Regions from separate parts of the Sphingopyxis sp. SCN 67-31 genome, predicted to be linked through region 2. Evidence: riboswitches for the same ligand, from Rfam matches in the RefSeq annotation. Region 2 holds a riboswitch; the other holds the start of a gene.
The links. Region 2 has a riboswitch for glycine ahead of gcvT (glycine cleavage system aminomethyltransferase GcvT). Riboswitches for the same ligand answer to the same signal wherever they lie in the genome.
Positions count from the first base shown of each region.

Region 1: it holds a riboswitch for glycine, as region 2 does, so the genes downstream of both, gcvT (glycine cleavage system aminomethyltransferase GcvT) here and gcvT (glycine cleavage system aminomethyltransferase GcvT) in region 2, are expected to answer to the same signal.

Region 1 is NZ_MEFH01000076.1:16,009-22,887, forward strand. Features, by position in the region: gene gcvPB (aminomethyl-transferring glycine dehydrogenase subunit GcvPB) at 1-1,345, opposite strand, end outside; gene gcvPA (aminomethyl-transferring glycine dehydrogenase subunit GcvPA) at 1,490-2,848, opposite strand; gene gcvH (glycine cleavage system protein GcvH) at 3,001-3,372, opposite strand; gene gcvT (glycine cleavage system aminomethyltransferase GcvT) at 3,376-4,509, opposite strand; glycine riboswitch at 4,564-4,667, opposite strand; glycine riboswitch at 4,668-4,763, opposite strand; gene ABS88_RS16060 (Rossmann-fold NAD(P)-binding domain-containing protein) at 5,015-5,662, opposite strand; gene ABS88_RS16065 (deoxyguanosinetriphosphate triphosphohydrolase) at 6,050-6,879, opposite strand, start outside.
Region 2 is NZ_MEFH01000107.1:4,761-11,639, reverse strand. Features, by position in the region: partial or broken gene ABS88_RS19850 (hypothetical protein) at 1-172, opposite strand, end outside; gene gcvH (glycine cleavage system protein GcvH) at 218-589, opposite strand; gene gcvT (glycine cleavage system aminomethyltransferase GcvT) at 593-1,747, opposite strand; glycine riboswitch at 1,801-1,920, opposite strand; glycine riboswitch at 1,921-2,020, opposite strand; gene ABS88_RS19835 (NAD(P)H-binding protein) at 2,079-2,735, opposite strand; gene ABS88_RS19830 (deoxyguanosinetriphosphate triphosphohydrolase) at 2,728-3,900, opposite strand; gene ABS88_RS19825 (SPOR domain-containing protein) at 3,897-5,663, opposite strand; gene ftsZ (cell division protein FtsZ) at 5,721-6,879, opposite strand, start outside.

The sequences.
Region 1 (6,879 bases), on a different contig from region 2:
TCTCGGTCTCGGTCGGCTCGATCAGCATCGCGCCGTGAACGACGAGCGGGAAATAGACCGTCATCGGATGATAGCCCTCGTCGATCAGCCCCTTGGCGATATCGAGCGTCGAGAAGCCTTCGGCCAGTCCCTTGTCGCTGAACAGCGCCTCGTGCATGCACGGGCCCGACGCCGCAAAAGGCGCTTCGAGGACATCTTCGAGGCTGCGCAGGACGTAATTTGCGTTGATCACCGCATCTTCGGACACCTGCTTGAGCCCATCGGCGCCGTGGCTGAGGATATAGGCGAGGGCGCGGGTGAACATGCCCATCTGGCCGTGGAAGGCGGTCATGCGGCCGAAGCTGTCGGGATGCGCCTCGCCCGCATTTTCCTCCTCGATCAGGCGAAAGCGGTCGCCGTCCTTCGTCACGAAGGGCAGCGGGGCGAAGGGCGCCAGCGCCGCCGACAGCACCACCGGCCCCGACCCCGGCCCGCCGCCGCCGTGCGGGGTCGAGAAGGTCTTGTGGAGGTTGATGTGCATTGCATCGACCCCCAGGTCGCCGGGCCGCACGCGACCGACGATCGCGTTGAAATTCGCGCCGTCGCAATAGACATAGCCCCCGGCGGCGTGAACCGCGTCGGAAATGGCCTTCAGGTCGCGCTCGAACAGCCCGCAGGTGTTCGGATTGGTGATCATCACCCCGGCGACGTCGGGACCCAGCCGCGCCTCGAGCGCCGCCAGATCGACGCGACCCTCCGCGTTCGCCGGAATATCCTCGACCGTGAAGCCCGCAAAGGCGGCGGTCGCGGGATTGGTGCCGTGCGCGCTTTCGGGGACGAGCAGAACGCGCCGGTCCTCGCCGCGCGCCGCGAGCGCCGCCTTGATGCACAGGACACCGCACAGTTCGCCGTGCGCGCCCGCCTTGGGCGACATGGCGACCGCGTGCATACCCGTCAGCGTCACCAGCCATTCGGCGAGTTCGTGGATCACCGCATAGGCGCCCTGCACCGTTTCTTGCGGCTGGAGCGGGTGGACGTCGGCGAAGCCGGGCATCCGCGCGACCTTTTCATTGAGGCGCGGATTGTGCTTCATCGTGCAGCTTCCGAGCGGGAAGAGGCCGAGGTCGATCGCATAATTCTGGCGCGACAGGCGCGTATAATGGCGCACCGTCTCGGATTCGCTGAGCCCCGGCAGGCCGATCGGCGCCGAACGCGCGAGCGGGCCGAGGTCGGCCGCGCCGGTATTTTCGTCGAAGTCGACGCCGGTGGTTTCGGTCGAACCGATTTCGAACAGCAGCGGTTCTTCGAGCATCAGCGCGCGGTTGCCGGTGAAGGTCGTGCTGTCGTCGGCGCCGCCCGCGTTCATTTCGGGGCGCCAGCCGCTCTGATTCAAAGCCATGATCTTAAATCCCGTTCAGGCTGAGCTTGTCGAAGCCCTGCTCTTTTCTTGCGGCGGTCAGGAAAAAGGACGGCCCTTCGACAAGCTCAGGGCAAACGGAGAGCGGGAAAGTCATGCCAGCACCTCCTTCAGCGCCGCGGCAAAGGCGGCAATATCGTCCTCGGTCACGGTTTCGGTCACGGCGACCGCCAGCCCGTTCGCCAGCGCATCATTGTCGGGATAGAGGCGGCCGAGCGACACGCCGCCGAGGATGCCCTTTTCGGCAAGCCGATGGATCACGGGCCGCGCCTCGGTCGGCAGGACGAGGGTGAATTCGTTGAAGAAGGCCGCGTTGAGCAGCGACACCCCCGGCACCTTCGCCAGTTCGGTCGCAGCCGCCTTCGCGCGCTGGTGGTTGATCGCTGCGAGCCTGCGCAACCCCGCCTCGCCGAGCAAGGTCATGTGAATGCTGAACGCCAGCGCGCAAAGACCGGAATTGGTGCAGATGTTGCTCGTCGCCTTTTCGCGGCGGATATGCTGCTCGCGCGTCGAGAGCGTCAGCACGAAACCGCGCTTGCCGTTCGCATCGACCGTCTCGCCGCACAGGCGTCCCGGCATCTGGCGGACATATTTGCTCTTGCAGGCGAACAGGCCGACATAGGGCCCGCCGAACTGGAGCCCGACGCCGATCGCCTGCCCCTCGCCGACGACGATGTCGGCGCCCATCTCGCCCGGCGCCTTGATCAGCCCCAGCGCGACGGGTTCGGTCACGACGGCGATCAGCAGCGCGCCCGCGGCCTGACACGCCTCCGCCAGCGCGCTCATGTCGTCGATGCGGCCGAGGATATCGGGATATTGGACGACGACGCAGCTCGTATCCCCGTCGACAGCACCGGCGAGCGCCGCCCAGTCGGTTCCGGGTTCGAGGGTCGGGTCACCGTCGACGAGCGTATCGCCCGTATAGGTCGCCATGGTGCGCGCGACGCTGCGGTAATGGGGGTGCAGGCCGGTCGAGAGCAACGCCTTGCCCCGCCGCGTGATCCGCCGCGCCATCACGATCGCTTCCCAGCAGGCGGTCGAGCCGTCGTACATCGATGCATTGGCTACGTCGGTGCCGAACAGCCGCGCGACCTGGCTCTGGAATTCGAACAGCATCTGCAGCGTGCCCTGCGCAATCTCGGGCTGATAGGGCGTATAGGCGGTCAGGAACTCGCCGCGCTGGATCAGATGGTCGACGCTTGCCGGGACGTGGTGGCGATAGGCGCCGGCGCCGAGGAAGAAGGGTCCATCGCCCGCGACGCGGCTCTGGCGCGACAGCGCGGCCATTTGGCGCTCGACCGCCAGTTCGCTCGCATGCATCGGCAGGCCGGGGATCGGACCGGAAAGCCGCGCCTCGGCGGGTACGTCGGCGAACAGATCATCGATCGACGCGGCGCCGACTGCGGCAAGCATTTCCTTGCGGTCGTCGGGAGTGAGCGGAAGGTAGCGCATTTCACTGTCTCCCCCCTCCTGCAAGCGGGAGGGGCTGGGGGTGGGCATAGCCGCAGAGGTGATCCCATCGTTCGGGCCCACCCCGCTGCGACTAGCGAGCAAGCTCGCAAGTCTCGCTGCCCCTCCCGCAAGCGGGAGGGGGCGATTCCGATCTAAAGACTATCGCAGAAGGTCTTGTATTCCTTGGCGTCCATCAACCCGTCGAGCTGGCTCTTGTCGCCGAGCGTCATGCGGAAGAACCAGCCTTCGCCCTCGGGGTCGGTATTGACCAGTGCCGGGTCCTCCTCGAGTTGGCCATTGCCTTCGGTGACGGTGCCGTCGACGGGGGCATAGACGTCGCTTGCCGCCTTCACCGATTCGACGACCGCGGCGTCGCCGCCCTTGGTCAGTTCGGCGCCCGCATCGGGCACCTCGACGAAGACGATATCGCCGAGTTGGCCCTGCGCGAAATCGGTGATGCCGACCGTCGCGACATCGCCGTCGACGTCGATCCATTCATGTTCCTCGGTGAAATAACGCGGCATCGATCAGGCTCCCTGCTTGCGGACATAGTTATGCGGAACGAAGGGGGTCGCGGCGACGACGACGGGCACGCGCTTTCCGCGCACCTCCGCCGCGAGCGCGGTACCGGGTTCGGCGAGGCCTGTCGGGACATAGGCCATCGCGATCGGCGCGCCGACGCTGGGGGCAAAGCCGCCCGAGGTCACGATGCCGACCTCGACATTGCCGTCGAACAGCTTCGCGCCTTCGCGCACCGGCAGCTTTCCATCGACCGTCAGGCCGACGCGCTTGCGCGGCGCGCCATCGGCCAGATGGCCGAGGATGCGCGCGGCACCGGGGAAATTGGCCTCCTCGCGGCGGCGTTTGCTGATCGCGAAGGCCAGATCGCCCTCGATCGGATCGGTCGCCGGGTCGAGATCGTGGCCATAGAGCGGCAGCCCCGCCTCCAGCCGCAGCGAATCGCGCGCGCCGAGGCCGATCGGCTTCACTTCCTCCATCGCGCACAGCGCGTCGGCGAAGGGCGTGAGCGCCTCGTTCGGCAGCGCGATTTCGAAGCCGTCTTCGCCGGTATAGCCCGAACGGCTGAGCGCAATCGCGTGCCCCTGCCACGTCGCCCGCGCCGTCTGCATGAAGACGAGCTCCGTCACTTCCGGCACCAGCCGCGCGAGCGCCGTCGCGGCCTTTGGTCCCTGCAAGGCGAGCAGGCCATAATCCTCGTTGTGGTTGAGCGTCACGGCGTCGGGGAGATTCTCGCGCAGATAGGCAATGTCATCCCATTTGACCGCGCCGTTGACGACGATGCCCAGCCGGTCGCCCTCGTTGGTGATCATCAGGTCGTCGAGGATGCCGCCATCCTCCGCCAGCAGCAGCGAATAGCGCATGCGGCCGGGCTTGAGCCCCGCGATGTCGCCGGGGACGAGCGCTTCGAGCGCGACGACGACGCCCTCGCCCTCCAGACTGATCTGGCCCATGTGGCTGACGTCGAACAGGCCGGCGTGCTCGCGCGTCCACAGATGTTCGGCCATGATGCCTTCATACTGGATCGGCATCCAGTAGCCGGCGAATTCGACCATTCGCGCACCCTTCGCGCGGTGCCAGGCGTCGAGCGGCAGCGTCGCGGTTTCCACCGCTTCCTCGGCCGGCAATTCGGTGTCGGTCATAACAGTCTCCCGCGTTGACATGGCGAACGCACGGCCCGGTGCCGCGGTTTCCGCCATGCCCCCTCTGTCACGGGAACCTGAGAGTTTTCCTCCATGCGATCATGGAGTTACCCCTTCGGTGGTCGGGCGCGAGCCGCGACGCTTTCCAGAGTGTCCAGTCCGGCTGCGCGGTCCCTTGACCTGAGAGTTTCCGGGGCGGTTGCTCCTTCGGTGGCGGTGCAGTCGCCTGCCCCGCGCTCTCCCGCGCGGCCGGTCGAATCCCCTGCGGGGAGCCGACAGACGCGCGAGCCTTGGCTGCGCGCCCGCGCGGAGTCAATCGAAGAACGACGCATGATTCCGCACCCTCGTCACCCCGGATCAAATCGGCCCATATGCCCTTCCCGGCAAGCAAGGTTCGTGCCCCTGTCGAAGCCGGGGTCAGATGAGGTTGCGCGGCCCCGCGTGGACCCCGGCTTTCGCCGGGGAACGGCTCGTTCGAAAAGGGGTGACGAGGAAGAGAGGCGCGTCAGATCAAAGCCCGGATCGCGTCGTTTTCATGGACATGCACGCCGGACTCCCCCTGCCCCGAAAGCCGCACGATCGCACGCGCGACAGTCGCCGCGGGGATCGAGCGATAGCGGCGCAGCATGCCATGGAGCAGCGCGTTGGTGAAAGGCGCGGCCATCATAGCGATCCCCTCGCCGAGCCGTGGCGCCCCTTCGCGTGTGCCCGTCAGCAGGCCGGGGCGAAGAATATCGAGACGCACGAAATCGAGCGCGCGCAAGTCCGCCTCCATCTCACCCTTGGTGCGCAGGTAGAAATTGCGACTCTTCGCCGAGGCGCCGACCGAGCTGACGACGATCATCTGGCGGGCGCCGCCCAGCCGCGCACCGCGCGCCGCGGCGAGCACCAGGTCGTGATCGACCGCGCGAAACGCCGCCTGCGATCCTGCCTGCCGGATCGTCGTGCCGAGGCAGCAGATCAGGGTCGCCGGCCGTTCGGCGGCGATGATATCGGCCCAGCGTTCCAGCGGCGCGACGAGCGCGTGCCCATCCGGCGCCCCATCGACCGCGCGCCGCGCGAGGATGGTCAGCGGGCGGTCGTCCATCGCCGCGACCACCCCACGTCCGACGAGACCGGTCGCACCGATCAGCAAGATGTCAGGGGATGCCATGGCCGAAGCTTAGCGGCGCGGGCGCGGTTGGCAATGCGGCGGGTGTATGTTTCGCGCAGAGACGCAGAGGCCGCGGAGATGAGGTGGAAGAGGATTCACGCGGAGGCGCGGAGGCGTGGAGAGATTTTGCGCCCTCCCCCTCCCCATGTCGTTCCCGCGAAAGCGGGGATCCAGTTGCGACGCTGGCGATCCAACGCTGCCGCGCCGTTTATTCTTTTCGCTGGATTCCCGCTTTCGCGGGAATGACAAAGGGGAGTGGCGCCGAGCGAGGATGAGGAAGCGGAAGATGCGTTTACGCACCCTCTCTTCTTTCTCCGCGCCCTCGCGTGAGCCAGAACTCTGCGTGCTCCGCGCCTCTACGCGAATCTCATCCCAACGCCGCGCCGGTCAGGCGTGCGCCAGCGCCTCGGGCACCGCGTCCCGGCCGAAAATCTCCGCAAAGCGGTCGATGGCGAAGCGGTCGGTCATCCCGGCGATATAGTCACCGATATGACGCACCGTCGCACCGTCGCCTTCGGGCAGGCGCGATCCCCAATCCTCCCCCATCAGGCGCGGATCGGCCGCATAGGCTTCGAATAGCCGCGACACGACCTCCTTCGCTCCCGCTGCCGCCGCGATCTGCGAGGGGTGATGGTAGAGGTTCGCATACATGAAGCGCTTGAGGTCGCGTTCCTGCCGCGCCAGATCGTCCGAGAAATCGCCGAGGGTCCGGCCCGCGGCGCGGACCTCGGCGACGCTCGCGACACCGGAGGCAGTGACATTGGCCCCGGTCGCGGCGATCACGTCGTTGACCATCACCCCGATCTGGTCGCGCACCAGCTCACGCAGCAGCCGGTCGCGCGGCGCGCCGGGAAAGCGCTTCTCGACCGCACGATAATTGGCGGCCACGAAGGGCTGCGCCATCAACTGGTCGAGCGTCAGCAGACCGGCGCGCAGCCCGTCGTCGATGTCGTGATTGTCATAGGCGATGTCGTCGGCCACCGCGGCGACCTGCGCCTCCAGGCTGGCATGGCTGGACAGGTCGAGCGGGAATTCGGCATCGATCTCGGCCAGCGCCCATCCCGGATGGCGCACCGGGCCGTTGTGCTTGGCCAGTCCCTCGAGCGTTTCCCACGTCAGGTTGAGCCCGTCGAAGCGCGGATAGGGGCATTCGATCCGCGCCAGCGTGCGCAGCGTGTGGCCGTTGTGGTCGAACCCGCCGTGCGCCCGCATCGCAT
Region 2 (6,879 bases):
GCGCGCGCGTCACCGACGGCTGGTAGAGGATGAACTCGAACCGCACCGTCAGGCCGATCGCCTGCGCCCGCAACGCAAGGTCGAGCAGCGCGCGGACATAGCTACCCTGCGCCCCGTCATAGATGGGCGTCGCCACCATCAGGCGGCAATTGGCAAGCGCAGGGTCCGTCATGGTCTTGCGGCCTTTCCCCCTCCCGCGACCGGAAGGGGTTTGCGATCACAGATCGGCGATGAAATCCTTGTACGCCTGCGCATTCATCAGCCCGTCGAGCTGGCTCTTGTCGCTGAGCGTCATGCGAAAGAACCAGCCTTCGCCTTCGGGATCCGAATTGACGAGCGCGGGGTCCTCCTCGAGCTGGCCGTTGCCTTCGGTGACGGTGCCATCGACGGGCGCGTAGACGTCGCTCGCCGCCTTCACCGATTCGACCACCGCGGCGTCGCCGCCCTTCGACAGTTCGGCGCCGGTGTCGGGAACCTCGACGAAGACGATATCGCCGAGCTGGCCCTGCGCGAAGTCGGTGATGCCGACCGTCGCGACATCGCCATCGACATCGATCCATTCATGCTCTTCGGTATAAAAACGCGGCATCGATCAGCCTCCCTGTTTGCGCACGTAACGATGTGGAACGAAGGGCATCGGCGTCACCGTCACGGCGACGCGCTTGCCGCGGACTTCGGCGGCGAGCGCCGTGCCGGGCTCGGACAGGCCGGTGGGCACATAGCCCATCGCGATCGGGGCGCCGACGCTCGGCGCAAAACCGCCCGAGGTGACGACGCCGACTTCGCTGTTGCCGTCGAAAATCTTGGCGCCCTCGCGCACCGGCATCTTGCCATCGACAGTCAGGCCGACGCGCTTGCGCGGGCTGCCGTCGGCAAGATGGCCGAGGATGCGCGCGGCGCCCGGAAAGCCGCCTTCTTCGCGGCGGCGCTTGCTGATCGCAAAGGCCAGATCGCCCTCGACGGGGTCGATGCCCTCGTCAAGGTCATGGCCGTAGAGCGGCAATCCCGCTTCGAGCCGCAGCGAATCGCGCGCGCCGAGGCCGATCGGCTTTACCGCCTCCTGCGCGCACAGCGCATCGGCGATGGCCGAGACGTCGCTCGCCGGCACGGAAATTTCGAACCCGTCTTCTCCGGTATAGCCCGAACGGCTGATCCCCAGCCGCACGTCGCCCCACAGATAGGGGCCGGCCTGCATGAAGACGAGGCGGTCGACGGGAAGAATATCGGGGAATTCGGGAACCACGCCAAGCGCCGTCAGCGCGGCCGCGGCCTTTGGCCCCTGCAGCGCGAGCAGCGCCTGTTCGTCGAGCAGGTTCATCTCGATCTCGTCGGGCAGATGTTCGCGCAGATGCGCGATGTCGTCCCACTTCACCGCGCCGTTGACGACCATGTAGAGGCCATGCCCCGTATCGGTGATCATCAGATCGTCGAGGATGCCGCCATCGTCGGCGAGCAGCAGCGAGTAGCGCATCCGCCCCGGCTTCAACGCCGAAATATCGCCCGGAACCAGCGCCTCGAGCGCTTCGGCGGCGCCTTCGCCGCTGAACACGAGCTGCCCCATGTGGCTGACGTCGAACAGACCCGCATTGTCGCGCGTCCACAGATGTTCGGCCATGATGCCGTCATACTGGATCGGCATGTGATAGCCGGCGAATTCGACCATCCGCGCGCCCCTTGCACGGTGCCAGGCGTCGAGCGGCAGCGATTCGATCGCGACCGTTTCGCCCATTTCTTCGGTTTCGCTCATATCGGCCTCCCGTCGTTGACATGACGCGGCGCGGCCCGATGCCGTTCCTTCGCCATGCCCCCTCTGTCACGGGAACCTGAGAGTTTTCGTCCATGCGCCCGCGATGACGGGCCGGCATGGAGTTACCCCTTCGGTGGTCCGGGCGACGCCCGAACGCTTTCCAGAGTGTCCGTTCCAGCCGCGCGGTCCGTTGACCTGAGAGTTTCCGGGGCGGTTGCTCCTTCGGTGGCGACGGCCGGTTTCCCTGCCCCCGCGCTCTCCCGCGTGGCCGGTCGAATCTCTTGGAGAGGCTCGACAGACGCCTGAGCCTTGGCGCTCGCCTTCGGCAGAGTCAATCGGCGAGCTGTTGCATCGCGTCATTTTCGTGGACGAACTGTCCGGGCGCCGCCAGCGACGCCGCCGCCACGATCGCGCGCGCCACCGTTTCGGCCGGAATCGAGCGATAGCGGCGCAGCGATCCGTGCAACAGCGCGTCGGTGAGCGGCGCGGCAAGCATCGCCAGCCCCTCGCCAATCCGCGTCGGCCCCCGCCGGTCGCCGGTGAGCAGGCCGGGGCGCATCAGGTCGAGCCGCAGGAAATTCAGCGCGCGCAGCGCCTCCTCCACCTCACCCTTCGTCCGCAGATAGAAATTGGCGCTATGCGCCGCCGCGCCGACGCTGCTGACCGCGATCATGTGCGCCGTACCCGCCGCCTTCGCCGCATGGGCGCAGGCGAGCAACAGATCATGATCGACCGCGCGAAACGCGTCCTGCGACCCCGCCTGGCGGATCGTCGTGCCGAGGCAGGAGATCAATATCCCGGGGCGCTCCGCCGCGATGATCTCGGCCCATTCGCCCGGATCGGCGGTCACGGCGCGGTGGCTGGCCCCCGCCTCGACCGGACGGCGCGCCAGCAAGGTCAGTGGCAGGGCATGGCCGCAGCGGGCAACCGCCTGTCCGACAAGCCCCGTCGCTCCGATCAGAAGCGCGCGGGGCGCGGCATCAGACATGCGCCAGCGCCTCGGGCACCGCGGCACGCCCGTTTATCTCGGCAAAGCGATCGATCGCGAATCGGTCGGTCATCCCGGCAATATAGTCGCCGATGTGGCGCACCGTCGCCCCGTCCGTATCGGGCAGCCGCGATGCCCATTCCTCGCCCATCAGCGCAGGGTCAGTCTGATAGGCCGCAAACAGCCCCGACACGACGGTGCGCGCCGCGTCGGCGGCGGCGATCTGCGACGGATGGTGATAGAGGTTCGCATACATGAAGCGTTTGAGATCGCGTTCCTGCCGCGCCAGCGTTTCCGAAAAGCCGCCGAGCGTGCGGCCCGCCGCGCGCACTTCCGCCACGCTCTCCACCCCCGCATCGGCAACATTGGCCTTGGTCGCGGCGATCACGTCGTTGACCATCACGCCGATCTGGTCGCGCACCAGTTCGCGCAGCAACCGGTCGCGCGGCGCGCCCGGAAAGCGGCCTTCGACGAGGTGGAAATTGTCGGCGACGAAGGGTTGCGCCATCAACTGGTCGATCGTCAGCAATCCCGCGCGCAGGCCGTCGTCGATATCGTGATTGTCGTACGCGATGTCGTCGGCGACCGCCGCCACCTGCGCCTCCAGGCTGGCGTGGCTCGTCAGGTCGAGCGGAAATTCGGCGTCGATTTCCGCCAATGCCCAGCCGGGGTGCCGCACCGGACCATTGTGCTTCGCCAGCCCCTCCAGCGTTTCCCACGTCAGATTGATGCCATCGAAGCGCGGATAGGGACATTCGAGCCGCGCGAGCGTGCGCAGCGTGTGCCCATTATGATCGAACCCGCCATGCGCCATCATCGCCGCTTTCAGCGCGTCCTCGCCCGCATGGCCGAAGGGCGGGTGACCGATGTCATGGGCAAGGCACAAGGCCTCGGTCAGATCTTCGTTCAGCCCCAGCGCCCGGGCGATACCGCGACCAATCTGCGCGACTTCGATGCTGTGCGTCAGCCGGACGCGATAATGGTCGCCGTCGGGCGCCACGAAGACCTGCGTCTTGTGACGCAGCCGGCGGAAGGCGATCGAATGGATGATGCGGTCGCGGTCGCGCTGAAAGGCATCGCGCGGCCCGCGCACGACGCGGCCCGGTTCGTCGTGGCGGCGTCCGCGTGTCGCCCTGGGGTCGCTCGCACAGGCCGACAACGTCATTTGAAGAGATCGACCTCCTGCCCCGCATCGCTAGTGAAGACGAAGCCATCGCCGCCCGCCTTCTTATATTGCGCGAGCCAGTCGGCAGCCGCCTTCTTGTCCTTGAACGGCCCCACGAGCAGGCGGCGGGTGCGGCCCCATTCGGTCGAGCCGCCATCCTTGCCCTTGAACAGCGCGGCATTCTTTTTGGCGAAGCGGTTGAAATCGAAGGCGAGCGCCTTCTGGTTCGACCCCGCCGCGACTTGCACCCAGATGCGCGAGGGATTGGCCTTTTTCTTCGCGGCCTCTTCCTTCGCCTTGGCGTCGGCCTCTGCCTTGGCCTTGGCCGCGGCTTCTTCCTTTTCGCGCTTTGCCGCTTCGGCGGCATCTGCCTTGCGCTTGTCCTCGACCAGCTTGGCAAGCGTATCGGCGCCGACCGCGCCGCTGGTGCGCTCAAGCTCCTCGGGCGGAATCTCGATCGAGCTGACGATCTGCGCCAACGAGGCGAGCGGAGCCGCAGCACTGGGCGCTGGCGTGGTCGTCGCCGACGGCGGCGCAGCGGCAGCGGCCGGCGGCTGGCCGACATCGCTCAGCGAGAAGCCCGGACCGACCGGACCGGCACCGCTGTTTACCGCGACGCCCACCGGTTGGGCCGCCGCTGGCGCCGGTGTCGGCGCGGGAGGCTTCGCTGCCGGGACGGACGGCGTATCGGCACGGCGCACCGGCACGGCGGCCGGCGGCTGCCCCACGGTCGGCGCGGGTGTCGGCGCTGGCGTGGGCGCAGGTGTCGGTGTCGGCGTCGGCTTCAGGGTCGGCTTCGGGGTCGGTCGCGTCGCCGGTGGCGGTGTGGCGGTGGCCACCTGCACCGGCTTGTCCTTGTCGCCGCGCCGTTTGCTGGGCGTCGAAGTCGGGGACGAGGCGGGCGTCGGGGCTGGAGCCGCCGCAGCCACCTGCACGGGCTTGCGCACCGGGCCAAGTTCACCGGCCGGGAAGCGCCCGAAATGCGCGGCGGCGGCCTGCTGCGCCGGATTGAGCCGGTCCATCTGGGTCAGATAGGGCAAAATGCTCTGCGCCAGTAGCGCCGGCATCGTCGCCTTGACGATCTCGGTCGCCTCGTCGTTGCGGCCGTTGATCGCGAGGATCATCGCGCGCGACCGCCATGCGGCACGGTCCTGGGTGCGAAGCTGCGGCGTGAGGAGCTGAATCGCGCGGTCTGGCTGCCCCGTGATGCCGAGCGAGATCGCATAGCGGCGGATCACTTCGTCGCTCGGCGCGATCGACAGGGCGAGTTGATAATCGCGCTGCGCCGCATCCTGCTGGCCAAGCAAATCGCGCGCAAGCCCGCGGTCGGCAAGGAACAGCCGCTCGGGCGCACCGAGAAGCTGCGCCTCGCCGAAATAGTCGAGCGCCCGCGATGGCTTTTCGAGATGGAGCATCGCCGACCCGAGCGCCGCCTTGACCGCGCCGTCGCGCGGACTCGCCTGCTCGGCACGGGTCAGAAACCCGAGCGCGGCGCGATAATCCTCCAGCTCGATCGAGGCGCGTCCGGCATCAAGCAGCGCGGCGCTGTCGGTGGCGTTCGAGGCGAGCCGAGCGATCGCCGACGACAGCATCGTCCGCGCGGCGGTGCGTTTTTCCATCGCCGCCTTGGTGGCCGCATCGGGCGGCGTCACCTGAAATGCATGCGCCGCTGCGAAGGGTGCAGCGGACAGGAACAGCAGGCCGAGCGCGCCGACATGAAGTCGAACGCGCCGCGGCCCCGCCGTCAATTTGGATCGCCGCATGGGCAAATCATCCCGTGTTCGGGCCGCCTGCCCATCGGGCGGCCGCGATGAACCCTGTTACTGGTTGTTCTGACGGCCCAGGAAGCGCGGAATATCGACCCCGTCTTCCTTGTCGCCTTCTTCGGCAGGGGTCGAACCGCCACGCGACAGGCGCGACATGCGTTCGAACAAGGTGCCGCCACCGATCGGCCGCGCAGGCTCGGCCGCGGGGGCCGGGTCGGCAGCCGGCGCGGGCGCCGGTTCGGGTGCATCGAGTACGAGCTCGTCGCTGGTATCGTCATAGGTCGCGGCGACCTGCGACAATTCCATCGGCTCTTCCTCGGCCGGCGCCGGTGCTTCGGCCGCGGGAGCATCGCCCAGCGAGAAGCCCGGTGCGGGGTCGGTGTCGACCTCGGGTTCCGCAGCTTCGACCGGCGCTTCCACAGCCGCCGCCTCGACCGGCTCCTCGGCAAAGGGCGCCGGCGCCGGGCTGCGCGCGGGGGCGAAGGAGAAGCTGCGCGCCGCCGGTGCGGCCGGAGCCGCCGCATCACCCGAACCGTCGATGCCGGTCGCGACGACCGATACGCGAATCTTGCCTTCCAGCCCTTCGTTGAAGGCGCTGCCCCAGATGATGTTGGCGTCGGGATCGACGAGTTCGCGAATATGGTTCGCCGCTTCGTCGACTTCCATCAGGCGCATGTCTTCGCCGCCGGTGATCGAAATGATGACGCCCTTCGCGCCCGCCATCGACACGCCGTCGAGCAGCGGGTTGGCGATCGCCTTTTGCGCGGCTTCGAGCGCGCGGCCGTCGCCTTCGGCTTCGCCGGTGCCCATCATCGCCTTGCCCATTTCGCGCATCACGCTGCGCACGTCGGCAAAGTCGAGGTTGATGAGGCCGGGCATGACCATCAGGTCGGTGATGCCGCGCACGCCCTGCTGGAGCACTTCATCCGCCATGGTGAAGGCTTCCTTGAAGGTCGTGTTCGGGTTGGCGACCAGGAAGAGATTCTGGTTGGGAATGACGATCAGCGTGTCGACATGGTCCTGAAGCTCGGCAATGCCGGCTTCGGCCGACCGCATGCGGCGGTTGCCCTCGAAGGTGAAGGGCTTGGTCACGACGCCGACGGTCAGGATACCGCGGTCGCGGGCCGCCTTGGCGATGACCGGAGCCGCACCGGTGCCCGTGCCGCCGCCCATGCCGGCCGCGACGAAGCACATATGCGCGCCGTTCAGCGCC